One region of the Kribbella sp. NPDC049227 genome, then DNA from elsewhere that is predicted to be linked to it. Evidence: predicted binding sites of a transcription regulator. Region 1 holds the regulator's gene; the other holds the start of a gene.
The links. Region 1 encodes HrcA, which represses chaperone genes, less so after heat shock. Its sites were predicted from a motif close to TTGGCACTCGNNNNNNNCGAGTGCCAA; they were not measured.
Positions count from the first base shown of each region.

Region 2: a site for HrcA is predicted at 7,946-7,972, ahead of groES (co-chaperone GroES). Genes of this name have one in related genera too.

Region 1 is NZ_JBICST010000007.1:540,773-556,032, forward strand. It holds gene ACGFH6_RS32135 (LacI family DNA-binding transcriptional regulator) at 1-852, shown strand, start outside; gene ACGFH6_RS32140 (DUF3376 domain-containing protein) at 955-3,537, shown strand; gene ACGFH6_RS32145 (DUF3097 domain-containing protein) at 3,512-4,336, opposite strand; gene ACGFH6_RS32150 (NCS1 family nucleobase:cation symporter-1) at 4,362-5,897, opposite strand; gene ACGFH6_RS32155 (MBL fold metallo-hydrolase) at 6,013-6,783, opposite strand; gene ACGFH6_RS32160 (ThuA domain-containing protein) at 6,938-7,579, shown strand; gene ACGFH6_RS32165 (Gfo/Idh/MocA family protein) at 7,564-8,667, shown strand; gene hrcA (heat-inducible transcriptional repressor HrcA) at 8,788-9,810, shown strand; gene dnaJ (molecular chaperone DnaJ) at 9,839-10,981, shown strand; gene ACGFH6_RS32180 (16S rRNA (uracil(1498)-N(3))-methyltransferase) at 11,178-11,894, shown strand; gene ACGFH6_RS32185 (Gmad2 immunoglobulin-like domain-containing protein) at 11,967-13,106, opposite strand; gene ACGFH6_RS32190 (SigE family RNA polymerase sigma factor) at 13,103-13,612, opposite strand; gene ACGFH6_RS32195 (hypothetical protein) at 13,761-13,904, opposite strand; gene ACGFH6_RS32200 (PhoH family protein) at 13,903-14,829, shown strand; gene ybeY (rRNA maturation RNase YbeY) at 14,826-15,260, shown strand, end outside.
Region 2 is NZ_JBICST010000001.1:696,957-712,216, reverse strand. It holds gene ACGFH6_RS03580 (alpha/beta fold hydrolase) at 1-598, shown strand, start outside; gene tsaE (tRNA (adenosine(37)-N6)-threonylcarbamoyltransferase complex ATPase subunit type 1 TsaE) at 595-1,521, shown strand; gene tsaB (tRNA (adenosine(37)-N6)-threonylcarbamoyltransferase complex dimerization subunit type 1 TsaB) at 1,523-2,191, shown strand; gene ACGFH6_RS03565 (GNAT family N-acetyltransferase) at 2,188-2,637, shown strand; gene tsaD (tRNA (adenosine(37)-N6)-threonylcarbamoyltransferase complex transferase subunit TsaD) at 2,637-3,689, shown strand; gene ACGFH6_RS03555 (GNAT family N-acetyltransferase) at 3,686-4,135, shown strand; gene ACGFH6_RS03550 (alpha/beta fold hydrolase) at 4,132-4,926, shown strand; gene ACGFH6_RS03545 (phosphotransferase) at 5,205-6,056, shown strand; gene ACGFH6_RS03540 (methyltransferase domain-containing protein) at 6,040-7,200, opposite strand; gene ACGFH6_RS03535 (peptidoglycan-binding protein) at 7,210-7,821, opposite strand; gene groES (co-chaperone GroES) at 8,104-8,400, shown strand; gene groL (chaperonin GroEL) at 8,529-10,148, shown strand; gene ACGFH6_RS03520 (GNAT family N-acetyltransferase) at 10,219-10,674, shown strand; gene shbA (RNA polymerase sigma factor ShbA) at 10,908-11,528, shown strand; gene ACGFH6_RS03510 (hypothetical protein) at 11,521-12,879, shown strand; gene guaB (IMP dehydrogenase) at 13,002-14,516, shown strand; gene ACGFH6_RS03500 (hypothetical protein) at 14,623-15,260, shown strand, end outside.

The sequences.
Region 1 (15,260 bases):
AACCGCGCCGCCCGCGCGCTGGTGACGCGCAAGACCGACTCGGTCGCGATCGTCGTACCGGAGCCGGACAGCCGCGTCTTCTCCGACCCGTTCTTCGCCGGCATCCTGCGCGGTGTCAGCCGGACACTGGCGCCGACGTCGTCGCAACTGGTGCTGCTGATCGAGCCGGCCGAGGCCGACGACCAGCGCCTGCTGCGCTACCTGCGCGGCGGCCACGTCGACGGGGCGATCATCGTCAGCCACCACGGCCGCGACAACGTGCTGCAGGAGTTGGCGCAACTGCCGCTGCCGATCGTGTTCAGTGCCCGGCCGATCGGTGTCGACGTACCGGTGGCCAGTGTGGACGTGGACAACGTCGCGGGCGCGCGGACGGCAGTGGAGCACCTGCTGTCGATCGGGCGTCGCAAGCTCGGGACGATCACCGGTCCGCTCGACATGACGGCCGGCCTCGATCGGCTGACCGGGTACCAGGACGTGATGAAGGAAGCGAAGCTGCCCGAGGCCGTAGCCTTCGGGGACTTCACCGCCGACGGTGGTGAGCAGGCAGCGATACGACTGCTCGACGAACACCCCGACCTGGACGGTCTGTTCGTCGCGTCCGACCTGATGGCGACCGCGGCGCTGCGGGTGTTGTCGCAGCGCGGCCGGCGAGTACCTGACGACGTCGCGGTGGTCGGGTTCGACGACTCTGTGCTCGCGACCACGACCACACCGAGGCTGACCACCGTGCGGCAGCCGGTGGAGAAGCTGGGTGCGCGGATGGCCGAGATCCTGCTCGCCAAGATCGGCGGCACGAAGCTCACCAGCCCGGAGATCTACGACACCGAACTGATCGTCCGCGACTCCGCCTGAGCTGAGCCACGCCAGGAGTAATGTCACGCCTTTCTTCACCCTCCGCTGCGACGATTGTCGTATCGCGTCACGCCCGTGAGGTCCCCCAGGGAAAGGGAACGGATGACCGACCACGAGATCCGGATCGCGCTGGTCCTGAACGGCGGGGTCAGCCTGGCCGTCTGGATGGGTGGGGTGACCCACGAGCTGGATCTGATCCGGCGGGCGTCCGGCCCCAGCGGCGCGCCCGGTCCACAGCCGTACGACGAGGTCCTGGCCGAGCGCTGGCGTGAGCTGTGCCGGCGCGGCGACGAGAACCGGCGCGTGGTCGTCGACGTGATCGCGGGTACGAGCGCCGGCGGACTGAACGGTTCGTTGCTGGCGACAGCGATCTCGAACGGTTCGACCCTGGACCCCGACGGCGAGCACGGGCCGTGGCTGCGGCAGAAGTGGGTCGCGCTCGGTTCGCTCGAGGTCGGCAAGCTGGTGCCGTCAGCCGGCAAGAAATCCACCTCGGTGCTGGACGGCAAGTACTTCCTGCAGGAGCTCGACAGTCTGCTCAAGGGCGTCGTCGACGCGGGCGAGACGGAGGCCGAGGAGCCGGTCACGCTGTTCGTCACCGCGTCCGGGCTCGGCGTCCAGCAGTTCGAGGCCAAGGACGCCGCCGGGCAGCGTTTCGTCGTACCCGACCACCGGTACCTGTTCGCCTTCACCAGCGAGAACGCGGCGACGTACGACGGATCGACGCGGGCGTTCGCGGTCGCGGACAAGAACGGGCTGAACGACACCAAGCTGCTGGCGCGCGCGGCCCGCGCGTCGGCCTCGTTCCCGGCCGCGTTCGGCCCGGTGCTCGAGACCCCGAATCTGGCCGACTCACCGCCACGCGTGCAGCCCGCGACCGCGGAGTCGGGTGCCTGGCTGGTGGACGGCGGCGTACTGGACAACGCACCCTTCGGTCCGGTCCTCGATGTCGTGGCAAGGCGACCGGTCGCCGGACGCGCCAGCCGCTACGTGTTGTACGTCGTACCGTCGGCCGGGATCGGGAGTGCGTCGACGGCGTTGCCGGAGGCGAAGGAGCCGAGCTGGCGGGTGGCGGCGCTGTCCGCCGTGCAGTTCCCGCGTGAGGTCGACTTCCGGTCCGATGTGGAGCAGCTCGAGCGGTTGCTGCTGGAGGCGGACGCGTCCTGGTCCGACACCCAGCGGCTGTTCGATCGTTGCATGAAGCAACCAGTCGAGCGGGACCGGCTGCAGTCGGCGGCCAGGGCACTGCAGCCGACGTACTCGCGCGGCCGCGCCGCCGGCGGGGTCTGGGAGGCGGTGACGATCGCCAGTCACGACCAGTCGACCGTCCTCGACGCGGCGACCGCGCTGTCCGAGCAGGAGATCGACGAGATCCTCGGGACCGGCCACCCGTGGGTGCCCGATCCGGACGGCTCGACGGCTCCGCTGCAGAACGATGCCGAGGGCAATCCCAGTTGGCTGTGGGGGACAGGTGCGGCGGAGCGCGTCGTACGGCTGATCCTGCGCTCGCTGCGCAACCGGATCAGCGAGGCGCCGAAGGAGCAGCGGGCCGAGCTGGAGCGGCGGCTGAAGGCGGCCAGCGATGCTCTGCTGAAAACGCAGGCTGTGCGGGACGCACTCACCGAGCGGCTGACCGCCGCTGACCTCGACCTGAGCCCTGCCGGTGGCGCCGAGGCCGTCGCGGTCGGGCTGAAGGACATCTTCACCGACCTGCAGATCCAGCGGGCGCTGGGCGACACGTTCGCCGAGCTGATCGCGGTCGTCGGGCGGGACCTCGTCGAGACCGCCCTCGAGGTGGAGATCGTGTCGCGCTGTACGTCGGCGCGGACGCCGCAGCAGCGGAGTGCGCCGTTCCAGTTCCTCCGGCTCGGGCCGGACATCCCGCTGCCGCTGCTGGACGACCAGCCGGAAGGCTCGATTGCCAACAACCTCAAGGACCGCATCCTCTACGGGTCGCAGGTCGGGCACTTCGGCGCGTTCGGTGCGGCGGACTGGCGGCGGTGGGACTGGCTGATGGGCCGGCTGCACTGTGTCGCGCACCTGGGCGCGATGCTCGGCGCCGACGAGGACTGGATCCGCGAGACGCAACGGCAGGTCCTGAAAGCAGAGGAGTGGAAGGTCGAGGCGGTCGCCGAGCGCGTCCAGCGGCTGGCCCAGGACTTCCCGATGGGCGCGGGTCTCGGTGCGCTCACGACGATGCGCGACGAGCTGAACCAGTCGGACGAGGGCCGGGCGACCACGAAGGGCCTCGCGGACCGGATGGTCGACGTGTCCAGCGGACTCGGGCCGCAGGTCGGCGACTGGGTCAAGGCGATGGCGGGCCGCAAGGACAAGCCCGGTTCGTGGTTGTTGCAGTGCGCGCGCTGGTTCACCGAGCCGGCGCGGCAGTCGGTGTGGACCCGTCTGGTGCGCGGCGCCAAGGTGTCGCCGGCCAAGCGCCCGTTGGTCTTCGAGCAGTGGTTGCCGGTGGCGGGCATCGTGCTCGGCGTGGTGTTGCTGGTCGTCGCCGGGCTCGTCGAGCAGAGCGCCGTACGGATCATCGCGGCAGTGCTCGCCGGAGTGGTGCTGGCGGCGACCGCCGTGCTCGGTGCCGTGACCTGGTACGTCCGGCGTGCACGGAAGCGGATCCAGGCCTGGGTCGAACGGCGGATGCCGGAGATCAGTCCAGCGTCACGAAATCGATGAGCTCCTCGACCCGGCCGAGCAGCGCCGGGTCGAGATCGGCGAAGCTGGTCACCTTCGACAGGATGTGTTTCCAGGCCGCGGCGACATCGGCCTGATCCGTGGCCGGCCAGCCGAACGACTGCAGCACGCCCTTCTTCCAGTCCTGCCCGTGCGGGATCCGCGGCCAGGCCTTGATCCCGACCGACGACGGCTTGACCGCCTCCCAGATGTCGATGAACGGGTGCCCGACCACCAGCACGTGCCGGTTGGTCACCTGGGCCGCGATCTTCGACTCCTTGGACCCGTCGACCAGGTGGTCCACCAGGACGCCGAGCCGCCGGCCCGGACCGGGCTGGAAGCGGTTGACGATGCCGGGCAGGTCGTCGACACCTTCGAGGTACTCGACCACGACGCCTTCGATCCGCAGGTCGTCGCCCCACACCTTCTCGACCAGTTCGGCGTCGTGCCGTCCCTCGACGTAGATCCGGCTGGCCCGGGCCACCTTCGCCCGGACGTTGTCCACCGCAACCGAACCGGACGCGGTCCGCGTCTTCTTCGCCGGCCCGGCCTTCTTCGGCGGCTTCAGGCTGACCGGTTTGCCGTCCAGCCAGAACCCGGGCCCGAGCGGGTACGTCCGGATCTTCCCGAACCGGTCCTCGAGATCGACCACGCCGTGCTCCCAGCGCACGATCGCGCCGACGAACCCGGAGGTCGGCTCCTCGACGACCATGCCCTTCTCGATCTCGACCTCGACTGTCCGCCCGTTCTTGGGCTTGCGCCAGTCCCCACTCAGTACGTCGTTCCCATACCTGTCAGCCACCGCCCAACCGTATGTCGTCGTACTGCTAGAACGTGGGAGCGGCTTGGGTTGTGGTGGGTTGGCGGGACGGGGAAGCGACCGTGAACAGGAGATAGGTGAGGAAGCCGGCGACCAGGCCGACTGCCCACGAGTAGTCGTAGAGCGGCTTGAGGAAGGGGATCAGGCCGTCCTCCGGGAACGGGCCGGCGCCGGGGTTCGAGTACGCGCCGCCGACGGCGAGGACAGAACCGATGACGGTGGCGACGACCGCGCGCCAGTTCCAGCCGGCCGAGTACCAGTAGCGGCCGCCCGGTAGGTAGAGGTCGGCGAGGTGCAGGCTGGTGCGGTCGATCAGCCAGTACCCGGCGATCAGTACGCCGGCGACCGAGGCGAGCAGGCCGCCGTAGAAGGACAGCCAGACGAAGATGTAGATCGACGGATCGGAGATCAGCCGCCACGGCTGGATCACGACGCCGATCACGCCGGTGACCAGGCCGGCGGTCCGGAAGTTCAGCCAGCGCGGGACGGCGTTGGCGAAGTCGTACGACGGGCTGACCACGTTCGCCGCCACGTTGCACGACATCGTCGCCAGGATCGCCATCACCAGGCCGATCGTCACGACCACCGGGTTCTCGAAGCGGCGGGTCAACTCGACCGGGTCCCAGATCGCCGTGCCGTAGACCAGCACGGTGCCGGACGTCGTGATGATCGAGACGAGCGCGATGAACGACATCGTGGTCGGCAGGCCGATGATCTGGCCGACGACCTGCTGGCGCTGACCCTTACCGAACCGGGTGAAGTCAGGCATGTTCAGGCTGAGGGTCGCCCAGAACGCGATCATGCCCATCAGCGACGGCGCGAAGATCTTCCAGAAGTCGGCGTCCCAGCCGAGCTTCGACGGCTGGGACAGGATCGGGCCGAACCCGCCGGCCTTGACCAGGATCGCCACCATCAGCGCCAGGAACGCGACCGTGACGAGTGGCGCCGCCCAGTTCTCGAACCGCCGCAGTCCCTCGATGCCGCGCCAGATCAGCACCATCTGGATCACCCAGAAGAACGCGAAGCTGAGCCACATCGTCCACGGGTGCCCGCCGACCGCGGACGCCTCCGTCCAGCCGTTGCCGAACAGTTCGCCGACGATCACGAAGATCGCCTGGCCGCCGATCCAGGTCTGGATGCCGAACCAGCCGCACGCGATGAACGCGCGCAACAGGGCCGGGAAGTTCGCGCCGCGGACGCCGTAGAAGGCGCGCGCGAAGACCGGGAACGGGATGCCGTACTTCGTCCCGGCATGACTGTTCAGCAGCAGCGGGATCAGCACGATCAGGTTCCCCAGCGTGATCGTGATGAACGCCTGCAGCCAGTTCATCCCGAGCGCGACCAGACCCGCGGCCAGCAGGTAGCTGGGAATGTTGTGCGCCATCCCCATCCAGAGCGCCGCATAGTTGTACGTCGTCCAGTGCCGCTCGGGCAATCGGGTCGGCGCGAGCTCCGCGTTGGCGTACGGGCTGTCCGCGAGGACGGCGGGATCAGCCAGTTCGACTCTGCCGTCGGGATGAGTGGTCTGCTCGATCGTGGTCATGGTTACCACCCCATCCGGTCGTGGTTCGCGCCGCACTTCGCAACAAAGTGCGGCAAACCTGACCCGGTGTCAACGGACAACTACAACTTGACCGCCGACCCGCGCGCTTTCGGGATCAGCCCGGGCCGAGCAGGGGCAGCGTCGGGCGGCGCGGGGTGCCGAGTGCCTCGTAGCCGCGCTTGATCGCGTCCTGGAGTTTCTCGAGCGGCCACGGCCAGTCGTCGGTGTGGGCGAGCGCCTGCTCCAGTGGGGTCCCGCCGTGGTGGAGACCAGAGATGGTGTTGGCGACGGTGCCGAGGTCGCCGGCCTGGTCGCGCACGAACTCGGCGTCGACGACCGCGCCGTGACCCGGGACGACCTTCGACGAGCCGGACAGCATCCCGATCACCCGGTCGATCGTGTCCGGCCACTCCAGCGGGAACGAGTCCTCGCCGTACGACGGCGGCGCCGACTCCTCGATCAGATCGCCGACGAAGTACACGTCCACATCCGGCACCACGACCACCACGTCGCCGTCGGTGTGCGCGTTCCCCAGATGCAGCAACTCGACTCTGCGGTCGCCGAGATCGATCACCTTCGCCACCGCGAAGGTCTGCGCCGTCAGCTCGGCGGCCGTCGCGGCGTTCTCGTGGGCGATGACCTCGGCCTGGTCGAAGACGCTGTTCCCGGCGACGTGGTCGAAGTGCGCGTGGGTGTTGACGACCCAGCGCACCGGCTGGTCGGTCAGTTCGCGGATGTGCTCGCGCAGCTCCTGGGCCTGCTCGGTGGTGGCCCGGGTGTCGATCAGCACCGCACCTTGTTCTCCGACGACCACACCGACGTTGAGGTCCCATTCGTCGTACCGGCGGACCCAGCAGCGATCCCCGACCTCGGCCCACGTACTCATGCCGACGACCCTACTTGCTCGGCACCTTCCGCCGAGCAAGCCCTATCCAGGGGGCGGATCAAGACTTGAAGGCCGGTCGGGCGGCGCTTAGGGTCGCGGTGGCGGTTCGCAACGGTTCCGAACTCGGCAGCGAAACTTTCGAAGGGCGGTCGGCGTGACGACACGACGTGCACTGGTGGTCCGGGGCGGCTGGGAAGGGCACTCGCCGGTCGAGGCGACCGAGCTGTTCATCCCGTTCCTGGAAGGCAACGGTTACGAGGTGACCGTCTCGGACAGCACCGAGAGCTACCTCGACCTGGACGGCACCGACCTGGTGCTGCAGTGCGTCACGATGAGCGAGATCGACGCCGACCACTTCAAGGGCCTGGAGGCCGCGATCCGCCGCGGCACCGGGTTCGCCGGCTGGCACGGCGGCATCGTCGACTCGTTCCGGGCCAACGCCGACTACAGCTTCATCACCGGCGGGCAGTTCATCTCGCACCCGCACGGCTTCACCGACTACCGCGTCGACGTCGTCGCCGAACACCCGATCGTCGAGGGCATCACCCACTTCGACGTCCACACCGAGCAGTACTACGTGCACTACGACCCCACCAACACCGTGCTGGCCACCACCACCTTCCAGTCCCACCCGGACTACCCGTGGATCGAGGGTGCCGTGATGCCGGCCGTCTGGACCCGGACCTGGGGCGCGGGCAAGGTCTTCGTCTGCACCGTCGGGCACAAGCTGGACGACCTCGAAGTACCCGAGGTGCGGACCATCGTCGAGCGGGGGCTGCTGTGGGCGAGCAAGTGACGGGCATCGGCATCGTCGGTACGGGCGTCATCTCCGGCACCTATCTCGACCATCTGGCCAAGCTGCCCGGCGTCGATGTGGTCGCGGTCGCCGACCTGGACGTCAGCCGCGCGCAGGCGATCGCCGACGGTAACCCGGCCATACGCGCACTGTCCCCGGACGAGCTGTACGCCGCGGACGACGTCGAGATCGTGCTGAACCTGACCATCCCCGCCGCCCACGCGCCGGTGCACCAGGCCGCCCTCGAAGCCGGCAAGCACGTGTACGGCGAGAAGCCGCTGGCCGTGGACCGGGCCGAGGCGGAGCCGCTGCTCAAGTACGCCGCCGCGAACAACCTCCGCGTCGGCTGCGCGCCGGACACTGTGCTCGGCACTGGTACCCAGACCGCCCGGGCTGTCATCGACCGCGGCGACATCGGCGTACCGACGGCTGCCACGGCGTCGTTCGTGACGCCCGGGCACGAGCTGTGGCACCCGGCGCCGGAGTTCTACTACCAGCCCGGCGGCGGTCCGGTCCTCGACATGGGTCCGTACTACGTCACGAGCCTGGTCACCCTGCTCGGTCCGGTACGACGCGTCACCGCGCGGGCCGGTCAGTCGAAGCAGGAGCGGAAGATCCACACCGGTCCGCGAGCCGGCGAGACGTTCCCGGTCCAGGTGCCGACGCACGTGACCGGCGTACTGGAGCACGAGTCGGGTGCGCTGACCACGGTGCTGATGTCGTTCGACATCTGGGCCGCGCGGTTGCCGCGGATCGAGGTGCACGGGACCGAGGGCAGCCTGTCCGTGCCCGACCCGAACGGGTTCGACGGCAAGGTCGAGATCGCTACCGCCGCCAACCGCGACTGGGCCGAGGTCCCGGTCGCCGGTGGGTACGCCGGAGCCGGCCGGGGCGTCGGGGTCGCGGACATGGCCCGGGCCGTCCGCACAGGTCAGCCGCACCGGGCCGACGGTGCACTGGCCTACCACGTGCTCGACGTACTCGAGTCCCTGCTCGAAGCGGCAGCCCAGGACCAGCCAGTGGATGTCGCGAGCACAGTCACCCGGCCCGCCGCCGTACCGTTGGGAGCATCTCCCGAGCGTGGCTGAGACCCGTCCCACGCCGTTACGCGTCGGTGTGAGCTACTACGGCTCGGTAGACTGGCACTCGGTTCAGCTGAGTGCCAAGGGTCACTGAGTCGTACGGTCGAGGCGAGGGAGGTGGTGCGCGTGCTGGACGATCGCAAGCTGGATGTTCTCCGCGCCATCGTCGAGGACTACGTGGCGACCCACGAGCCGGTCGGCTCGAAGACGCTGGTGGACCGGCACAACCTCGGGGTGTCGCCGGCAACCGTGCGTAACGACATGGCTGCGCTGGAGGAGGAGGGGTACATCACCCAGCCGCACACCAGCGCCGGCCGGATCCCGACCGACGCGGGCTACCGGCTGTTCGTGGACAAGCTGAGCACGGTCAAGACGCTGTCGCCGGCGGAGAAGAAGGCGATCACCTCGTTCCTGGCCGGCGCGGTCGACCTGGACGACGTCGTACGCCGTACTGTCCGGCTGCTGGCCCAGATCACCCGCCAGGTGGCGATCGTGCAGTACCCGTCGCTCAACCGCTCCAGCGTCCGGCACATCGAGGTCGTCACGATGACCCCGCGCCGGCTGCTGCTGGTGCTGATCACCAGCACCGGGCGGGTCGAGCAGCGGATCGTCGAGCAGACGAACGACGTCGACGAGCAACTGATCGCCGACCTGCGCTCGCGGCTGAACACCGCGCTGTCCGGGCAGCGGCTGACCGATGCGACCACGTCCCTGGCCGCGGTCACCGACCTGTTCGCCCCGGCGGACCGGCCGCTGGTCGCGGCGATCGTGACGACGCTGCTGGAGACGTTCACCGACGAGGTCGGCGAGCAGCGGATCGCGGTCGGCGGCGCCGCCAACCTGACCCGGTACGGCGACGACTTCGAGCGGAACGTGAAGCCGGTGCTGGAGGCACTGGAGGAGCACGTCATTCTGCTCAAGCTGCTCGGCGAGGCCACCAACCCGCAGACCCTGACGGTCCGCATCGGGCACGAGAACCCGTACGAGGAACTGGCCACCACCTCGGTGGTCGCGACCGGCTACGGGTCCAAGTCGGAGGCGCTGGCCACGCTCGGCATCGTCGGCCCGACCCACATGGACTACCCCAGCACGATGGGCGCCGTACGGGCCGTCGCGCGCTACGTCAGCCAGATCCTGGCCGACTCATGACTATCGCCATCAACCCCTGGTCTGGAGTATGAGCACCGATTACTACGCCGTCCTGGGCGTCAGCCGCGACGCGACGCCGGACGAGATCAAGAAGGCGTACCGCAAGCTGGCACGCCAGTACCACCCGGACGTGAACGACTCCGAGGACGCCCACCACAAGTTCCAGGAGATCGGCCGCGCCTTCCAGGTGCTGAGCGACCCGCAGAAGCGGCAGATGCACGATCTCGGCGGTGACCCGTTCGCGACCGCGGGCGCCGGCCCGGGCGGCGCGGGCTTCGGCCAGGCCTTCACGTTCACCGACATCATGGACGCCTTCTTCGGCCAGACCGGCGGGGCCACCCGCGGGCCGCGGCCGCGGACCCGGCGCGGCCAGGACGCGCTGATCCCGCTGCGGATCGACCTGGCCGAGGCCGCGTTCGGCACCACCCGGGAGCTGAAGGTCGACACCGCCGTCCTGTGCCCGACCTGTTCGGGTTCCGGTGCGGCGGCCGGCTCCGAGCCGGTCACCTGCGAGATCTGCCACGGTCGCGGCGAGGTCACCCACACCCAGCGGTCGTTCCTCGGCGAGGTCCGCACCATGCGGCCGTGCCCGAACTGCCGCGGCTTCGGTACGACGATCCCGAACCCGTGCGTCGAGTGCGCCGGCGACGGCCGGGTCCGGTCCCGCCGGACCGTCACGGTCAAGATCCCCGGTGGCGTCGACAGCGGCACCCGGGTGCAGCTGTCCGGCCAGGGCGAGGTTGGCCCCGGCGGCGGCCCGGCCGGCGACCTGTACGTCGAGATCGAGGTCGAGCCGCACGACATCTTCACCCGCAACGGCGACGACCTGCACTGCACGGTGACGCTGCCGATGACGGCGGCCGCGCTCGGCACCACGATCGACCTGCCCACGCTGGAGGGCGAGACCACGCCGCTGGAGATCCGGCCCGGCACGCAGTCCGGGACGGCGATGACGCTGACGGCTCGTGGTGTCCCGCGGCTGCGGCACGCGGGTCGCGGCGACCTGATCGTCCAGGTCATCGTCGAGACCCCGACCAGGCTGGACGACTCCCAGGTCGACCTGCTCCGGCAGTTGGCCGAGGCTCGTGGCGAGGAGCGTCCCCAGGGTCAGGTCCAAGCCGCCCACAAGGGCGTCTTCGGCCGCCTCCGCGACGCCTTCGGCGCCCACTAGATGCCCACCCACCAACCCACACCGACGCCAGCACGGCAGGTGCGTGCAACACCTGCAACACCTGCGGCGCCGGATGGGTGGGTGCGTGCTACGGATGCGGCGGTGGGTGTTGGGTTGACCGGCCGTTCTGCCTTTCGTTACCCCGCGTGTTCGGCGCCGCAGGCGTCGGGCATGCGGTGAGGGATGTGGGGACCAGATGGGAGTCGCGGTCTTCTTCGCCGCGGAACTGGACGGCGACGAACTGACCCTGGACGGACCTGAGGGTCGGCACGCCGCCGTCGTACGGCGGATCGGGCCGGGGGAGCGGGTCCGGTTGACGGATGGCCGTGGAGCTTGGGCCGAAGGTCCGGTGACCGCGGCGTCGAAGACCGGGGTGACGGTTGCCGTTGACAACCGTGGGGTGGAGCCGGCGGCGTCGCCCCGGTTGGTGGTGGTGCAGGCGTTGCCGAAGGGCGAGCGGGCCGAGCTCGCGGTGGAGATGCTGACCGAGGTCGGGGTCGACGTGATCGTCCCGTGGAACGCGGAGCGGAGTCAGTTCCGCAGCAACCCCGAGCGGTCCGCGAAGACGTACGCGAAGTGGCAGGCCTGGGCGTTCGAAGCCAGCAAACAGTCCCGCCGCTCCTGGTTCGCCACCGTGGAGCCCATCGCGAGTACGCCGGACGTCGCGCGACTACTGTCCGCCTCGGCACTCCCCGTCGTACTGCATGAGGAAGCCAAGACGCCGCTCGCCTCGCTCGAGCTCCCGACCGAGGGCGATATCGTCATCGTCATCGGCCCGGAAGGCGGCATCGCCCCGGCCGAGCTGGCCACCTTCGCCGCCGAGCCGATCCGCCTCGGCGACACGGTCCTCCGCACCTCGACCGCCGGCGTGGCCGCAGCCGCGGCCCTCCTGTCCCGCTCCCGCTGGACCTAGCGACTGCTCCCGCCGATGGCGGGTTGTTTCATCGCTGGCGTCAAATGAACCGGTGATCGAGCAAACAACCTGCTAGCGGACCTCGATGGTTTTGGAGTCGACGTCGGTGGTGGAGCCGTCGGCGGGGGAGATGAGGAAGGCCTCGATCTGCCAGGGGCCCGGGGCGAGCTTGAGGTTGAAGGCGAAGGGCGTGAACTTCTGGCCCTCCTTGGTGCTCGTGTAGCCCTTCCGTACCTCGCGGGTCTTCAGGTTCGTGGCCTCGTAGTTCACCGTCGCCTCGTACGCCGCGGCCGTGCCTTCGACGGTGACCATCGACTTGGTCAACTGACCCTGGGCCGGGGAGGTGATCCAGACCAGTGCCTGGACGTTGGCGGCCTGGGCGCGACTGAGTGGCGTACTGGTGTCGACCTGGCCGAACAGCCGGGCACCGACCTGGCCGTCCTGGGTGATCTGGACCTGCTGGCTGCTGTCGTCGAGGGCGCCTTGCACCGTGTAGATCAGCTGCTGGGCGGCCACGTCCGCGGTCTCCGGGTCGAGCTTCGTCGTCGGGAGCCGCTTGAAGTCGACGGTGACCGTGCCGTCGGACCTGGTGACGGTGTTGATCTCGGCGCCCCGCCACAGCGAGTAGTAGTCAGGGTCGCCGGACTGTTTGGAGGTCATGATCCGGACCGCCTCGACGGCGGGCCGGCCACTCACCTTCGCCCAGGTGCGGTAGAGCCGGACCTTCGGCGTGGCCTTCGTCGTTGCTCCCGGAGTGGGAGTGATCGCGGTCTTGTCGCCGAGCCAGTAGACCGGGACGAGGGTGCCCTTCACCATCGGCTCCGGCGTACCGCGGCGGTCCTTCGGCACTGAGGTGGCCTGCGCCGTCGGCGGCTCTGTCGGCGCCTGGCTCGGCGAGGTGCTGGGCTCTGGGGTGGTCGACGACGGCAGTGCGGAGGCGCTGGTCGACGTACTGGGGCCGGCTGCGACGCCGCTGTCACCTGCGGTGTTCGTGTTGTTGTCGAGGACAGTGAAGGCGCCGATCACCGCCGCGGTGCCGACGAGGGCAGCGCCGGCGGTCAGCACCCACGGACGCCGGGACGTCGTACGGCGCTGGACCCGGGCGCGGGCCTGGATCTCGGGCAGCGAGTCGGTCGGCTCGACCCGGTCGGCCTCCTCGTGCAGGGACCGCCGCATCAGCTCGTCGAACGAGTCGTTGGGATGTTCGTTCATACGTTCTGCTCCAGGAGCTGGCGCAGCGACTTCGTCGCCCGCGCGGCGTGGCTCTTCACCGATCCCCGGCTGATGCCCATCGTGTCGGCGATCTCCGCTTCGGAGAGGTCACCGTAGTACCGCAGCACCATCACGGTGCGTTGCTTCTCCGGGAGGGTGCGCATCGCCTCGATCACCCGGTCGGTCTCGGCGGTCCGCAGCGCGGCCTGCTCGGCGCTCGGCGCGTCCGGCAGCGAGCGTGGGGTGTGCTTGTCGACGACCACGAGGTGGCGCTGGCGGGAGCGGCAGCGGTTCACCACCGCGGTGCGCAGGTAGGCGAGAGCCTTGTGGGGGTCGCGCAGCCGGTGCCAGCGGCCGTGCATCGCGACGAACGCGTCCTGCACGATCTCCTCCGCCGTACCGGTGTCGCGCAGCAGCAGGGCGCCGAGCCGGACCAGCGACGTGTAGTGCGCCGTGTAGACAGCCGTCAACGCCTCGTCGGCATCCCACGAGGACTCATGTGTCACGCACTCTTCGTACACCACGGCTGGTTGCGCCACGACACGATGACGCGGAGACCCCCTTGCAGGTTGACAACACACCTGGGTCGACCACCGCCAGGCCTCGTTTCGGGGTGTTGCGGCGAATTACAAGTGAGCCTGTCGGGGGAGACGGCTAGCATGGGTGGGTCACCATCATCGGCATCAGGAGGAAGAGCCTGTCCAGGCCACGCAGTATCGAACCGGAGGCGCGCGCGAACGGCGCCACCACCAGCGCGCAGGCGTCGCACAAGATCGTCGTGCCGAACAGCATCGACATGGTGGCCCTGCTCGGAGCCCGGGACGAGTTCCTCCGCATCGTCGAGAAGGAGTTCGCCGCCGACATCATGGTCCGCGGCAACGAGATCACGCTCAACGGCGAGCCGGCCGAGCTGGCCCTGGCCGAGCGGCTGATCGACGAGCTGATCGCGGTGGTGCGGACCGGGCACGGTCTGACCGCCGACTCGGTCGAGCGCAGCATCGCGATGATCAAGTCCGCCACGGCCGAGAGCCCGGCCGATGTGCTGACCCAGAACATCCTGTCCAGCCGCGGCCGCACCATCCGGCCGAAGACGCTGAACCAGAAGCGGTACGTCGACGCCATCGACAAGAACACCATCGTGTTCGGCATCGGCCCGGCCGGTACCGGCAAGACGTACCTGGCGGTGGCCAAGGCGGTCCAGGCGCTGCAGGCCAAGGAGGTCAACCGGATCATCCTGACCCGGCCGGCCGTCGAGGCCGGTGAGCGGCTCGGCTTCCTGCCCGGCACGCTCTCGGAGAAGATCGACCCGTACCTGCGGCCGCTGTACGACGCCCTGCACGACATGCTCGACCCGGAGTCGATCCCGCGGCTGATGACGGCGGGCACGATCGAGATCGCGCCGCTGGCCTACATGCGCGGCCGGACGCTGAACGACGCCTTCATCATCCTGGACGAGGCACAGAACACCTCGCCCGAGCAGATGAAGATGTTCCTCACCCGGCTCGGCTTCGGCTCCAAGATGGTCGTCACCGGCGACGTCACCCAGGTCGACCTGCCCACCGGCACGAGCTCCGGTCTGCGCGTCGTCCAGGAGATCCTCGAAGGCGTCCAGGACCTGACCTTCTGCCGGCTCACCTCCCACGACGTGGTCCGGCACAAGCTGGTCGGCCGGATCGTCTCCGCCTACGAGAACTACGAAGGCAATGGCGAGCCCCGCAGATGAACGTCGAGGTCAACAACGAGTCCGGAGTCGAGATCGACGCGCACGGACTGATGCGGCTCAGCCGGTTCGTCATGTCGTCGCTGCGGTTGCACCCGGAGTGTGAGCTGTCGATCAAGCTGGTCGACGAGGACACGATGGCGCGGTACCACGTCGAGTTCCTGGACCTGCCCGGTCCGACCGACGTGATGTCGTGGCCGATGGACGAACTGCGGCCGGGGTCCGACGACAACGGCGAGGACTCGGATCTTCCGCTCGGTCATCTCGGTGACATCGCGCTCTGCCCGACCGTGGCGGCCGCCCAGGGCGCCAAGGCCGGGCACGGCACGTGGGCCGAGCTGGAGCTGCTGACGGTGCACGGCATCCTGCATCTGCTCGGCTACGACCACGCCGAGCCGGCCGAGAAGGCGGAGATGTGGGACGTGCAGGGCCGC
Region 2 (15,260 bases), on a different contig from region 1:
GGGTGGCATGTCGATCATGGCGCTGGCCGAGCAGCATCCGGAGCTGTTCGGTGACCGGATCATCGGGGTCGGGTTGTGCTCGACCAGCGCGGGCGGCCTGGACCAGGTCCCGATCATCGTGCCGGGCAAGCTCGGGATGATGCTCCGCACCCTGGCCACGCCGACGGTGTCGGTGCTGGCGCGGATCCCCGACGTGGTGGAGCGCAGCCGGAAGGCCGGGACGGACATCAGCTACCTGCTGACCCGGAAGTACTCGTTCGGCTCGGAGGTACCGCCGGCGTACACCGAGTTCGTCAACGAGATGATCGCGGCGACGCCGATCTCGGTGATCGCGGAGTTCTACCCGATCTTCGCGCTGCACGACAAGTTCGACTCCCTGGAGCCGTTGCAGAAGGTGGAGTGCGTGGTGATCGGTGGCGATCGCGACCACCTGACCCCCTTCGCCCACGCCGAGGAGATCGTCCGGCGGGTGCCCGGCGCGGAGCTGGTCGAGGTGAAGAACTGCGGTCACCTGGGCCTGATCGAGCACCACGATGAGTTCACCGCCGCCCTCCTTGGCATGATCGAGCGAGCCGAACAATCCCTGGGACACACATGACCGACCTGCACGTAGTGGACGCGACGTCCGACCACGTCGACCAGATCGTTGCGGTGATCCACCACGCGTTCTCCGCCCGGCGCGTGCTCGACCCGCCGTCCACCGCCCTGTCCGAGAACGCGACCACAGTGGCCGCCGCTATTGCGCAGTACGGCGGTCTGCTGGTTCGCAGCAACGGTGTTCCCTCCGGCGCGATGCTGTTCGAGGAGACCGGCGACGTGCTGAACCTGCGCCGCGTCTCGGTCGACCCGCGGCACCAGGGGCACGGGGTCGCGTCCGCGATGGTCGGGTGCGCCGAGGAGGTCGCCGTACAGCGGGGACTGAATCGGGTCCAGTTGATCGCCCGGGTCGAACTGCCCGACACCGTGGAGTTCTGGCGGCGCCGCGGCTACTCGCTGGTCGAGCGGCAGGACCACAACCTGATCCTGGCGAAGGCGATGCCGGTCGAGCTGACCGTGCCGACGGCCGACGACATGCGGGCGATCGGCGAGGAGCTCGCGGGCCAGTTGCGCGCGGGCGACGTACTCGTGCTGTCCGGCGACCTCGGCGCGGGCAAGACGACGTTCACGCAGGGCCTCGGTGCGGGGCTGAAGGTGCGCGGTGACATCACGTCGCCGACGTTTGTGATCTCGCGGGTGCACCCGTCGCTGGCAGGCGGTCCGGCGCTCGTGCACGTGGACGCGTACCGGCTGGGTGGGATCGCCGAGTTGGACGACCTCGACCTGGACGCGAGCCTGGACGACGCGGTCACGGTGGTCGAGTGGGGCCACGGTTTGGCCGAGTCGCTGGCGCCGGACCGGCTGGACATCGTGGTCACCCGCGGCGACGACGACACCGACGAGACACGTGAGCTGCGGATCATCCCCGTGGGCCCGCGCTGGGCCGCATCCGGTGTCCGGGTGTCCGTACTGGAGAAGAACTGACATGTTGCTTGCCTTTGACACCTCGAGCGCGGCCGTCACCGTTGCGCTGGCCGATCCGCTGAGCGGTGAGATCGTCGCGTCCTCGACGACCGTCGACGCGTTGCGGCACGGCGAGCTGCTCGCGCCGGCGATCGCCGCGGCGCTGGAGACCGCCGGCTGTACGGCGCGGGACCTGACCCGGATCGCGGTGGGCATCGGTCCGGGCCCGTTCACCGGATTGCGGGTCGGACTGGTGACTGCCCGGACCATGGCCGACGTACTCGGGATCGAGGTCGCCGGCGTCTGCAGCCTGGACATCCTGGCGCGGCAGTCGTCGCTGACGCTGCCGGTTGCCGTCGCGACCGACGCGCGGCGCAAGGAGATCTACTGGGCTCTGTACGACGGCCCGGCTGCCGACGGCAGCCGACGACGCCTGGAAGGACCGGCGGTGGATCGTCCGGCCGAGGTCGCGCACGTGCTGTCGGGTCTGCCGGTGATCGGCCGGGGCGCGGTCCTGTACGCCGAGGCGCTCGGTGTGGCGGACGTCGATGTCGCCGAGTACCCGTCGGCCGAGGTGCTTGCGACCGGAGTCGCGACCGGGACGCTCGACGTCGTCGAGCCCGACCCGCTGTACCTGCGCCGGCCCGACGTGACGATGTCCGCCGGGCCGAAGAGCGTGCTGCCGAAGTGAGACCAGCCATTCGACCGGCGACCGCGGACGATCTGCCCGCTCTGGTCGCGTTGGACGAGGTGTGCTTCGGGCCGGAGGCCTGGAGTACGGTCTCGTGGACGACCGAGTTCGACCGGCTGGCCGAGGATCGGGTGATCCTGGTCGCGGACGAGGGCGCGGCCGTCGGGTACGTCGTACTCCTGGTGCCACCGGTCACGCTGGACGTGGTCGAGTTGCTGCGGATCGCGGTGACCCCGGCCGAGCGCCGTACCGGGATCGGCGGACAGTTGATGACGGCGGCGCTGGCGCGCTGTGCCGGCCGAACCGTGCTGCTGGAAGTTGCTGCGGGCAATCGATCGGCCGGTGGGCTCTATGAAAGCTTTGGTTTCGAGGAGATCAGCCGGCGGCGCGGGTACTACGCCGGTGGCGAGGATGCGGTGATCATGCGGTGGCGGGAGGAATTGTGATGGCGAACGAGCCCCTCATCCTGGGGATCGAGACGTCGTGCGACGAGACCGGGGTCGGGATCGTCCGCGGGCAGACGCTGCTCGCCGACGCGATCGCGTCCAGTGTCGAGGAGCACGCCCGGTTCGGCGGCGTCGTACCGGAGGTGGCGAGTCGCGCGCACCTGGAGGCGATGGTGCCGACGATCCGGCGCGCCTGCGAGACCGCCGGGATCAAACCGACCGACGTCGACGCCGTCGCGGTCACCAGCGGGCCAGGCCTCGCCGGTGCGCTGCTGGTCGGCGTGGCCGCGGCCAAGGGGCTCGCGCTGTCGCTCGACAAACCGCTGTACGGCGTGAACCACCTCGCGGCGCATGTCGCCGTCGACACCTTGGAGCACGGCGACCTGCCCAAGGGCTGTGTCGCGATGCTGGTGTCGGGCGGGCACTCGTCGTTGCTCGCGGTCGAGGACATCACCGAGGGCGTGCTGCCGATGGGGAGCACCATCGACGACGCCGCGGGCGAGGCCTTCGACAAGGTCGCGCGGGTGCTGGGGCTGCCGTTCCCGGGAGGTCCATATGTCGACAAGGCGGCACGGGACGGTGGCGACCGGCTCTACGTGACGTTCCCGCGGGGGCTGACGTCGCAGCGCGATCTCGAGCGGCACCGGTTCGATTTCTCCTTCTCCGGTTTGAAGACCGCGGTCGCGCGCTGGGTCGAGGCGCGGCGTCGCGACGGTGAGGACGTGCCGGTGAACCATGTCGCCGCGGCCTTCCAGGAGGCGGTGTGCGACGTACTGACCCGCAAGGCGATCGACGCGTGCAAGGACCGGGGCTTCGAGCACCTGTTGATCGGTGGCGGTGTCGCGGCGAACTCACGGCTGCGCGTGATGGCCGAGGAACGGTGCTCCGCGGCAGGTATCGCCGTACGGGTGCCGCGGCCGGGGTTGTGCACCGACAACGGCGCGATGGTGGCAGCGCTCGGCTCGGAGCTGGTCCGCGCCGGGAAGTCTCCGTCGCCGTTGGGGTTGCCCGCCGACTCGTCGATGCCGATCACCGAGGTGCTGAACAAATGAAGTGGACACACCCGCACGGGTTCGAGGCCGACGACGACACAACCCGGATCGACGTCGACGTGGTGCACGGCTTCCTGAGTACGTCGTACTGGGCGCCAGGGATTCCGCGGGAGGTCGTGGCGCGGTCGATCGCGGGGTCGCTGAACGTCGGGGTGTTCACGGCGGACGGGGCGATGGTCGCGTTCGCTCGCGCGGTGACGGACCGGGCGACGTTCGCGTGGATCGCGGATGTGTTCGTGGTGCCCGAGCAGCGCGGGCATGGGCTGGGGAAGTTCGTCGTGGCCACGCTGCTCGACCATCCCGAGTTGCAGGGAGTACGCCGCGTCATGCTCGGGACCGAGGACGCGCACGAGCTCTACCGGCGGCACGGTTTCACCGAGCTCGCCGCCGACGGCCGGATGATGGGCATCCGTCGGGACCCCGCGGACATCTACGGCCGTCCATGACCAGGACCGGTCCTGCTGTGGATCTGGTCTGGCATCCCGCCGGGGCGACGGATCTGGTGGTGCTGGCTCATGGCGGGCAGGAGCATTCGACCGCGGTTCCTCATCTGTGGCGGGCGCCGATCCTGCGGATGTGGCCGTTCGCTCTGGCTGCCCGGTCGGCGGTCCCCGCTGCGGCGGTCGGGTTGCTGCGCTATCGGTACCGCGGGTGGAACGGGTCCGCCGCCGACTCTGCCGTTGATCTCCGGGCGGTCCTGGACGGACTGCCACCGGTGATCCGCCGGGTGGTGCTGATCGGGCACTCGATGGGTGGCCGGGCGGTCGTAGCCGCGGGCAATCATCCTCGGGTGGCCGGCGTACTGGCCTTGGCTCCTTGGCTGCCCGAGGGCGAGCCGCTGACCGCGCTGCGTCCGCCGGTGACGTTCGCCCATGGCACGGACGACACGATGACCGATCCGCACGCGACCGCCGCGTACGCCGAACGCCTTCGCGCGGCCGGCACTCCGGTCACGATGTACGCGCTCGCCGGGGAGGGCCACGCCATGCTCCGCCGACCGACCGACTGGAACACCGTGGTCGCCAACTTCACCACCACTGCTCTGAACGGCACAGCAACTGCCCATGGCACGGGCAGCCCGCGTATAGAGCCACTCCCGCAGTACGGTCCGAAGGCGTTGTTGCCGATCGCGGTCGGGTCGATCGCGGTGGCACGCTTCCGCCTGCCGGTCGTGGAACGGTTCGAAGTGCACTGCAGTGCGGGGAAGAGCACGGCAGCGGGCAGAGACCTGGGGTGACTTCGCCGCCTGCTCCCCAGGTGAACGGTCAGCGGCCAACCGGTTCTGCCACCTACTCTGCCGAACCCAGGTGAACGCCCGACTGCACCCGCGTGACACTCAGTCGACGTCCGCCTCCTCAGACCGGACGTCGCCCGTTTAGTGGCGGATCCCCGGGGAGTGCGGCAGCAGACGCAGCACCTCGCCCACCGGCAGGTCACCCGGGGACCCGCTCGCGAGATCGATCATATGTTCGAATGCACTCACAATGCAAGTCCGGCCCGAAGGGAGTTCACAGCATGCCAGCCAGCAAGGACAGACTCCGGTGGGAGGGCCTCCCGGAGCCCGTGCGTGCGCTGATCGAGGAGCTTGCCGGCGGCCGGGTCACGTCCGCCACGAACTGCGCTGGCGGCTACTCGCCCGGACTGGCGTCCCAGCTCGACCTGGTCGATGGACGGCGTGTGTTCGCGAAGGCGATCTCCAGCGAGGACTGGCCGATCGAGTACGCGATGTATGTGGACGAGGCGCGCATCACGACGCGACTCCCGTCCGGTGTGTCCGCGCCCCGTCTCATCGGCACAGCGTCGTACGGCGCCTATCTGGTCCTCGTCTTCGAATACGTCGACGGCCGCGAACCGCAGCATCCGTGGCGACCGGATGAGCTGGAGCGGGTCCTGGAGGCGATCACCGCCCACCCGGCGCCGGACGGTCTGCCCACCGACTTCCCGCGACTCGGCGGCTGGCGCGAGGCGCGCGACGTACCCGGCTGGGATCGGACGCACCTGATCGCCCTGGAGGACCGCGGCCTGGAGGTTGTCCAGGGCAACGAACTGGTGCACGGCGATCTCTACCCGCACAACATCCTGCTCGGCGCCGAGCAGGTGTACTTCGTCGACTGGCCGCACGCCCGCCGTGGATCGGCGTCCCTCGACGTGATCGCGCTCCCGTCCACCGCCGCCTGGCACGGTCTCGATCCCGAGCCGTACGCCGCCAAGCATCCGCTGACCGCCCGTCTCGACCGTGACGACCTCAGTGCCATCCTGGCCGCCCACGCGGGCTTCTGCATGAAGGGCGCCGGTCCTGGTCCGATCGGCGAGTACAAGCAGGGCCTGGGCCTGGCGGCGCTCGAATGGCTCAGGGCTCGATCTTGACCCGGCGGCAGGAGTAGGCGACGGCGTCGCGACCAATGCGCGTGATGATCAGGGTGGCTGTGCCCGGACCCTTCGGAGAGAGCTTCTTCCGGAGCTGGGCCGGGTCGACGTCCACCCCGCGCTTCTTGATCTCGAGCGTGCCGATGCCCTGCGTGCGGACCCAGGACCGCAGCGCCTTCTCCTTGTACGGCAGCTCCTCCACCACCTCGTACGCTGACGCGAGCGGGGTCGGCACGAGCTTCGGTGCGGTGACGTACGCGATCCGCGGGTCGAGCAGCCACCCGTCGACTGCAGCGCCCACTGCGGTCACCAGACCGGCCCGCACAACGGCACCATCCGGCTCATAGATGTACCGCTCGACCGGACCGCTCTCAGCCTCGGGTGCATCCGCCACGCTCACGCCACTGGGCAGCAACGTCGCCCGCCGCGGGGTGCCGGTGTAGAGCGCCCCGGACCACAGAGCGGCCTCCTTCACCTCACCGGCGTCGGAGATCCACTCCGCCTCGACGTCCTCGGGTACGGCGTCGTGCGGGATGCCAGGCGCGACCTTCACGCAGGCAGTGCGCTGCAGGAGCTCGGTGACAAAGGTCCACGGAGGCGAGTAGGCATTGTGGTCGAACACGCGCCGACCATCGGCCCGCCGAGCAGGGTCCGCGAACACCACGTCGTACGGCGTGAGCTCGGTGAACTCGGCGTCCCCGACCATGACCTCACCGGGCAGGCCGAGCGCGGCCAGGTTGGCGCGGGCTGTAGCTGCTGTCTCCGGGTCGCGTTCGACGCCCGTGACCCGCAGGCCGGCGCGGGCCGCACTGATCAGGTCGCCACCGATTCCGCAGCCCAGGTCGACCACACTGCTGCCCGGCAACGCCGCTGCGATGCGTGCGGCCCGGTGCGTGCCGACCGTGGTCCTGGTGGCTTGCTCCAGACCGTCCGGGGTGAAGTACATCCGGTCCGCATCCGCTCCGAACTTGGCGACGGCCCGGTGCCGCAGCGATGCCTGGGTGACCGCGATCGTCACAAGCGTCGCGTCGTACCTGCGCCGCAGCCTCTCGACCAGCTGCAGCTCCTTGCCGGGCTGGTACGCCGCGCAGGCCTCAGCGAGCACCTCGGCGCCCGGCCCGTCCAGCAACGCGGTGACAGTCACCCCGCAACTTTAGAGCGGGCTCGAGCAGCTCCTGCTCCAGCTGTTGGTGGCGGAGGAGTAGAGGCGCCAGTTCATGGCCGAGCGGGTCTTGGGCCCGTAGATGCCGTCCACCACGAGCTTGTGCTTGCGCTGCACCGTCTTGACCGCTGCGCGAGTGTTGCTGCCGTAAAGGCCGTCGACTGCGAGGTGGGTGCCGTAGCAGAAGTTCAGGTTGCGCTGCAGGACCTGGATCGCGGTGTCGGGGTCGCCGTACACGGTGGAGCCGCGATTCGGGTCGTCGCCGTACATGAGGTTGCAGGTGGTGCTCTTGCTCGCGTAGATCGACGGCATCGGGATGCCCCAGCTGCTGTTGACCGGAACCAGGATGGCCGCGCGGCACTGTGGCAGTGCGGCCGCGGCCTTGGTCTCTGCCTCGGCGGACGTGCGGGTCGTGTCGGTCGACTGATCGGCCGGGGCCTGCTCCGCCGGCTGATCCGCGGCGGGAGCTGCAACGCTCGGGGTGGCCGGCTGGTCCTTCGACGCTCCGGCGGCGACCAGTCCGACGGCCACCGCGCCCACCGCGGCAAGGACCGCGATGGTGCGCCCGGACAGCTGGGGTAGAGACGGGAAGCTGATGGCCATGGTCGCTCCTCGGACCCGCTGGGATGCCCTCCTGGGGAAACGGTCGCACGGCGACCGGGGTCAGGCCCAGCGTTCGACCACAATCCGTACCCGGCCGGTCACAGACTCCGCCGACAGAGGAAGTCTGGCACTCGAGTTGACCGAGTGCTAATCGCGGCCTAGATTCGGTGTTGGCACTCTCCACCCGAGGGTGCCAGCGGTCCGGCCTCTGACCCCCGCGACGGCAGGGGAGCGCGACCACCCTGAACTGCAGACAAGCAAATCGACCGTGGAGGTCAGCAAGTGTCGGTCACGATCAAGCCGCTCGAGGACCGCGTCCTCGTCGCGCCGCTCGAAGCCGAGCAGACCACGAAGTCCGGCCTGGTGATCCCGGACACCGCCAAGGAGAAGCCCCAGGAGGGCGAGATCCTCGCCGTCGGCCCCGGCCGGATCGACGACAACGGCAACCGCGTCCCGCTGGACGTCGCTGTCGGCGACAAGGTCATCTACTCCAAGTACGGCGGCACCGAGGTCAAGTACGACGGCCAGGACTACCTGATCCTGGGCGCCCGCGACATCCTCGCAGTCGTCAGCAAGTGACGGCCGCTCGCTGTTCCTGACTGACACCGCCCTGGTGCCCTCCGGCGCCGGGGCGGAGTCGGTCCGGGGCAGCGAGCCCGGAACTGCTGTCACGAAAGCGCGAATTTCAGAGAGGGACTGGATTTTTCATGCCGAAGATCCTCGAGTTCGACGAGAACGCTCGGCGCGCGCTGGAGCGCGGCGTCGACAAGCTCGCGAACACGGTGAAGGTGACGCTGGGGCCGAAGGGCCGCTACGTCGTCCTGGACAAGAAGTGGGGCGCCCCGACCATCACCAACGACGGTGTCACCGTCGCCCGTGAGGTCGAGCTGGACGACCCGTTCGAGAACCTTGGTGCGCAGCTGGCCAAGGAGGTCGCCACCAAGACCAACGACATCGCCGGTGACGGCACCACCACCGCGACGGTGCTGGCGCAGGCACTGGTGCACGAGGGCCTGCGGGCGGTCGCCGCCGGCGCCAACCCGATGGGCCTCAAGCGCGGTATCGAGGCGGCCGTCGAGGCTGTCTCCGCCAAGCTGGTCGACACCGCTCGCGCGGTGGACGACAAGGGCGACATGGCGCACGTCGCCACCATCTCCGCCCGGGACGCCGAGATCGGCGCCCTGATCGCGGACGCCTTCGACAAGGTCGGCAAGGACGGTGTGATCACCGTCGAGGAGTCGAACACGTTCGGCACCGAGCTCGAGTTCACCGAGGGCATGCAGTTCGACAAGGGCTACATCTCGCCGTACTTCATCACCGACGCCGAGGCCGGCGAAGCGGTGCTGGAGGACCCGTACATCCTGATCAACCAGGGCAAGATCTCCGCGATCGCGGACCTGCTGCCGCTGCTGGAGAAGGTTGTGCAGTCCGGCAAGACCCTGCTGATCATCTCCGAGGACGTCGAGGCCGAGGCCCTGTCCACCCTCGTGGTGAACAAGATCCGCGGCAACTTCACCTCCGTCGCCGTCAAGGCGCCGGGCTTCGGTGACCGCCGCAAGGCGATGCTGGAGGACCTGGCCGCGCTGACCGGCGCGCAGGTCGTTGCTCCGGAGGTCGGGCTGAAGCTGGACCAGGTCGGGCTGGAGGTGCTCGGTTCGGCGCGCCGGATCGTGGTCTCCAAGGACAACACCACGGTGGTCGAGGGCGCCGGCAAGTCCGACGACATCGAGGGCCGGGTCAACCAGATCAAGGCCGAGATCGAGCGCACCGACTCCGACTGGGACCGCGAGAAGCTGCAGGAGCGGCTGGCCAAGCTGGCCGGCGGCGTCTGCGTCATCAAGGTCGGCGCGGCCACCGAGGTCGAGCTGAAGGAGAAGAAGCACCGGATCGAGGACGCGGTGTCCGCGACCCGGGCCGCGATCGAGGAGGGCATCGTCGCCGGTGGCGGCTCCGCTCTCGTGCACGCGTCCACCGTGCTGGACGGCGACCTCGACCTCGAGGGCGACGAGGCCACCGGCGTGCGGATCGTTCGCAAGTCGATCGTCGAGCCGCTGCGCTGGATCGCCGAGAACGGCGGTTACGAGGGCTACGTGGTGACCTCGAAGGTTGCCGAGCTCGAGTCCGGGAGCGGCTTCAACGCCGCCACCGGCGAGTACGGCGACCTGCTGGCCCAGGGCGTGCTGGACCCGGTCAAGGTGACCCGGTCCGCGCTCGCCAACGCCGGCTCGATCGCCGCGCTGCTGCTGACCACCGAGACCCTGGTGGTCGACAAGCCCGAGGAAGAGGAGCCCGCCGCAGCCGGTCACGGCCACGGTCACGGTCACTGATCCTCAGGGAGTAGTTCCACAGCACCGCCCCGGCAGTCCTGCCGGGGCGGTGTTCTGTTGGGATGGGCTCGTGACGCTGATCAGAGAACGTGGCGAGCAGGATCTGGACATCTGCGTCCGGCTGTTGCGGGATGTGCATGAGGTGGCTGGGTATCCGGTGAACTGGCCGGCGGATGCGCGGAAGTGGCTGACGCCGGAGGACGGGCTCGGGTGCTGGGTGGCCGTCAGCGACGGGCGCGTGGTGGGGCACGTGGCGCTGACCGCCAACGGGTCTGACGGGGTGTCCGTGGAGCGGTTGTTCGTGGATCCGAAGGCGACTCGCGCGGGGATCGGACGGCAGTTGCTGGACCATTCGGTGAAGGCGGCGGCCGAGCTCGGGCGGAAGCTGTCCTTGGAGGTCGTCGGCAATCGCGGCGCGGCCGAGCGGCTGTACCGGCGGGCCGGATGGCGGGAGACCGGCCGCACCCCGATCGACTGGGGCGGCGACCAGGCCTCCGAGCTCATCCACTTCGAGGCCCCCAGCTAGGGACGTCTCACTGTGAGACCCGCCCGCTGTCTTAATCTGAGATACCGCGGCGGCCGAACTGGGCATGTGCGGACCACGATCTTTCGGGAGATCGCGCAGTACGGGATCCGTACGGGGCAGTAGTGACAGATCGTGACCAGAATCTGGTGGTGATCACGAATTGCCACTAGGCAAGGGAAGGTGAGAGCCGTACCATCTTTCAGGCTGACCGGTCCGACACGAGGGGGGCGAGGGTGACCGAGGTCCAAGTACCACACACCCACGACCGGGTCGAGCTTCGAGATCTTGCCGCGCGCGCGAGCGAAGGCGATCGGACAGCTCTGAACGACCTGCTCACCAGGGTGCGTGCCGTGGCCCACCGCTATGTGCGGTCGAGGCTGTGGACCTATCCGGGCGGCGCCGACATGGTCGACGACGTCGCGCAGGAGGTTTGTGTCGCGGTGTTCGGCGCTCTCGGCCGGTACCGCGACGAGGGGAGGCCCTTCGAGGCTTTCGTCTACGGCATCGCGGCCCGCAAGGTCGCCGATGCCCAGCGTGCGTTCGCGGTGGCCGACGTTTCGACGCCGGACCTGCCGGACGGCGCGGACGAGTCACCGACGCCGGAGGAGCACGCGGTCCGGCATTCGGAGGTCCAGCACATCATGGGGCTGCTGGACAAGTTGCCGGAGAAGCTGCGGGAGATCCTGCGGCTCCGGGTGGTAGCGGGGATGTCAGCCGAGGAGACCGGCCGGGCACTGGGGATGACACCGGGGGCGGTGAGGGTCGCACAACATCGAGCGTTGAACACGCTCAGGGGGTTTGTGGGGCATGAGGCACAGCTGGAACGAGGAGCAGGGGAGGGGCATCATGGCTGACCGTTTCGACCTCGACGCGATCGACGCTGATGACGCACTACTCGACCTGCTGGCCGCTGGTGGGGAGACCGCGCTCGGCGCGGGAGAGCACGACCCGGCCGTCAAGCTGCTGGCCGAGCTACGGCTCGCGGTGGAGGTCGAGGACGAGCTCCCGGTCGAGACGATCGACGACCCGGAGAGCTTCCTGGCGCGCTGCGCGGCTCTGAACCCGGTGACGGACCCGTTCGCCCGCAAGGTGGCGGCCCGCGGTCTGGCACTCGGTGTCGCCGCCGTGGCCGCGCTGTCGGTCTCCGGAGTGGCCGCCGCGGTCACCGGCGACCCGTTGTCGCCGTACGAGAAGGTCATCGAGAAGATGGTCGACGCGGTCCGCCCGCAGACCAGCTTCCCGAAGGAACAGCTCGACGGTATGCCGGTGGTCGACAAGACCAAGATCGTCAAGGTCGCCAAGGACTACCAGAAGAAGCAGGAAGAGAAGGCCGCCGAGGAGAAGGCGAAGTCCGACGAGACCGTCGCGGCCGACCAGCTCCCGCAGGCGACCACCGACGTGAACCCGCCGCTGGCCCGGCCGCTCCCGAAGGAGCTGCCGAGCATCATCCAGCAGCCGGTGGCGCCGCCGACCACGCAGACGACGCAGCCGCCGGACCAGACGGGCGACGGCAAGACCGACGAGCCGGGCTCCGACCCGACGGACCCGCCCACGTCGGACCCGACACAGGACCCGACCACGGATCCGACCCAGGACCCGACGACGGACCCGACTACGCCGCCGCCGACGGACCCGACGACGCCGCCGGCCACGGAGCCGACCGACCCGCCGTCGACCCCGCCGGCCAACGGCGAGACCGGCACGGACACCGGCAGCCCGACGGCGCCGCCGAGCGGCGACACCGGCACGGGCTCCAGCGACTCGAGCACCGGCGGCGACGCCGGTTCGGGCAGCGGCAGCCAGACGGCCCCGGGCGACACGAACCCGGCGCCCGATCAGCCTGGTGACGAGCAGAAGCCGAGCGCCGACCAGCCGCCTGGCGACGACGCGCCCGGTGACGACCAGACGCCTGCGGGCGGCGGCCTGACCGGCCTGCTGGAGAAGGTCCTGCCGGTGCTGCCGACCCCGTCCGGGGTCGTGGCCGAGCTGAAGAGTGCCGAGACGTTCTTCAGCGGCACCACGGACGCGAAGCACTCCAGCGGCGAGGTCGCGACCGGTTCCGTGAAGGTGGACTACGCCAAGGGCAAGCACTCCACCGGCCAGTACGCCGAGGGCAGGCACGCCGCCATCGAGCGCACCCACGGCTCGCTGGAGGACAAGACCGTGCTGCAGATCCTGGGCGTGGTCAACAAGCGGACGAACTGACCCGCACACCACCCCGCCGCCGGTCCGCGGCGGGGGTGGTGTGACCGGGCGGTTCGGGGGACTCGTGCGGCGCGGCTAGGATGGGGTTCCGATCTCGCCGTGCAAAGGTGCCTGTTTCCCCCATGGACATCACACCCGCTGGAGTTCCCGACAAGTTCGCAGTCCTCGGCCTCACCTTCGACGACGTGCTGCTGCAGCCCAACGAGTCCGACGTCATCCCGTCCGAAGCGAGCACCCGGTCCCGGGTCAGCCGCAACATCGAGGTGAACATCCCGCTGCTGTCCAGCGCGATGGACACCGTCACCGAGGCACGGATGGCGATCGCCATGGCCCGCCAGGGCGGCCTCGGTGTCCTGCACCGCAACCTCTCGATCGAGGACCAGGCCCAGCAGGTCGACCTGGTCAAGCGTTCCGAATCCGGCATGATCGCGCAGCCGATCACCATCGGCCCCGACGCCAGCATCGGCGAGGCCGACGCGCTCTGCGCGCAGTACCGGATCTCCGGCGTCCCGGTGGTGGACAACGCCGGCGTACTCGTCGGCATCGTGACGAACCGCGACATGCGGTTCGAGAACGACCTGTCCCGGCCGGTGCGCGAGGTGATGACCAAGCAGCCGCTGATCACCGGCAAGCAGGGCATCTCCGCCGACGACGCGATGGCGCTGCTCAGCAAGCACAAGGTGGAGAAGCTGCCGCTGGTCGACGACGCCGGCAAGCTGACCGGCCTGATCACGCTGAAGGACTTCGTCAAGCGCGACAAGTTCCCGCTGTCCACCAAGGACGGCTCCGGCCGGTTGATGGTCGGCGCCGCGATCGGCTTCTTCGGCGAGGCGTACAAGCGCGCGATGACGCTGGTCGAGGCGGGTGTCGACGTACTCGTCGTGGACACCGCGCACGGTCACTCGCAGGCGCAGCTGGAGATCATCCGCAGGCTCAAGGCGGACTCGGCGACCCGCGGCGTGGACATTGTCGGCGGCAACGTCGGCACCCGCGAGGGCGCCGCGGCTCTGGTCGAGGCCGGCGCGGACGGCGTCAAGGTCGGCGTCGGACCGGGCTCGATCTGTACGACGCGTGTCGTGTCGGGCGTCGGGGTTCCGCAGGTCACCGCGATCTACGAGGCATCGCTGGCGTGCAAGCCGGCCGGCGTACCGGTGATCGGGGACGGCGGCCTGCAGTACTCCGGTGACATCGCCAAGGCGCTCGTCGCCGGCGCGGACACCGTGATGCTGGGCTCGCTGCTGGCCGGTTGCGAGGAGTCGCCGGGCGACCTGGTCTTCATCAACGGCAAGCAGTTCAAGGCCTACCGCGGAATGGGTTCGCTCGGCGCGATGTCGTCGGCCGGCGGCCTGCGCAAGTCCTACTCCAAGGACCGCTACTTCCAGAGCGACGTCGGCAGCGACGAGAAGCTCATCGCCGAAGGCGTCGAGGGCCAGGTCCCCTACCGCGGCCCGCTGGCCGCCGTAGCGCACCAGCTCATCGGCGGCCTCCGCCAGTCGATGTTCTACTGCGGCTCCCGCACCGTCCCGGAGCTCCAGGAGAAGGGCCGCTTCGTCCGCATCACCTCAGCCGGCCTCCAGGAGTCCCACCCCCACGACATCCAGATGACAGTCGAAGCCCCCAACTACTCCGGCCACTGACCACCTCCGAACTGCCCCGCACAACCTGTGCGGGGCAGTTCTTCGTCCACTGACCCTCCAGCCAGTTAACCTCCGGTGACTCTGCGTACCGGATGGCTGGGGCTTCATGGTTCTGCTGATGCTGGCCGCCACGCTGTACGGCGTCCTCCAACTCCTCGTCCTCGCCTGGCCCACCCGCACAATCCGCCTTCCGACAGCACTCCTGACCGTCGCGGTCGGTGTCTACGCATGTGGAGCACTGGGGCTGGTGCTCGAGCTCCTCGTGGCGCGGGGCCTCGCGGCCGGCTCTGACCTGCAGTTGTCGGATGCGATCAGGCAGGCGAGCTACACGATCGATCCGACCATCGAAGAGCTGGTCAAGATCGTGCCGCTGCTCCTGATCGGCATCAACGTCCGCTCGCGTCTCCAGCACGGTCTCACCGACTACGTCGTCCTCGGCGCCGCCCTGGGTGCAGGCTTCGGCTTGCTCGAAGCCGTCGGCCGCTTCGGGACTGACTCTGACCAGGCCATTCCGATCTCGGGCGGCGGCTGGATCCTGCCGGGCTTCAGCTCGCCGTACATCCCAGGAATCAAGCAGGTCCTCTCGACGGCGTTCCCGGCCCCGGCCGGCTCGCTCGACGTTTCCGACCTGATGAAGCTCGGGTCCCTCTCGTCCGGCACGAGCATCCACCTGGCGTGGTCGGCGCTCGCGGCCCTGGGCATTGGGCTCCTGCTCCGGGGACGACGGTGGGCCAAGCTGTTCGG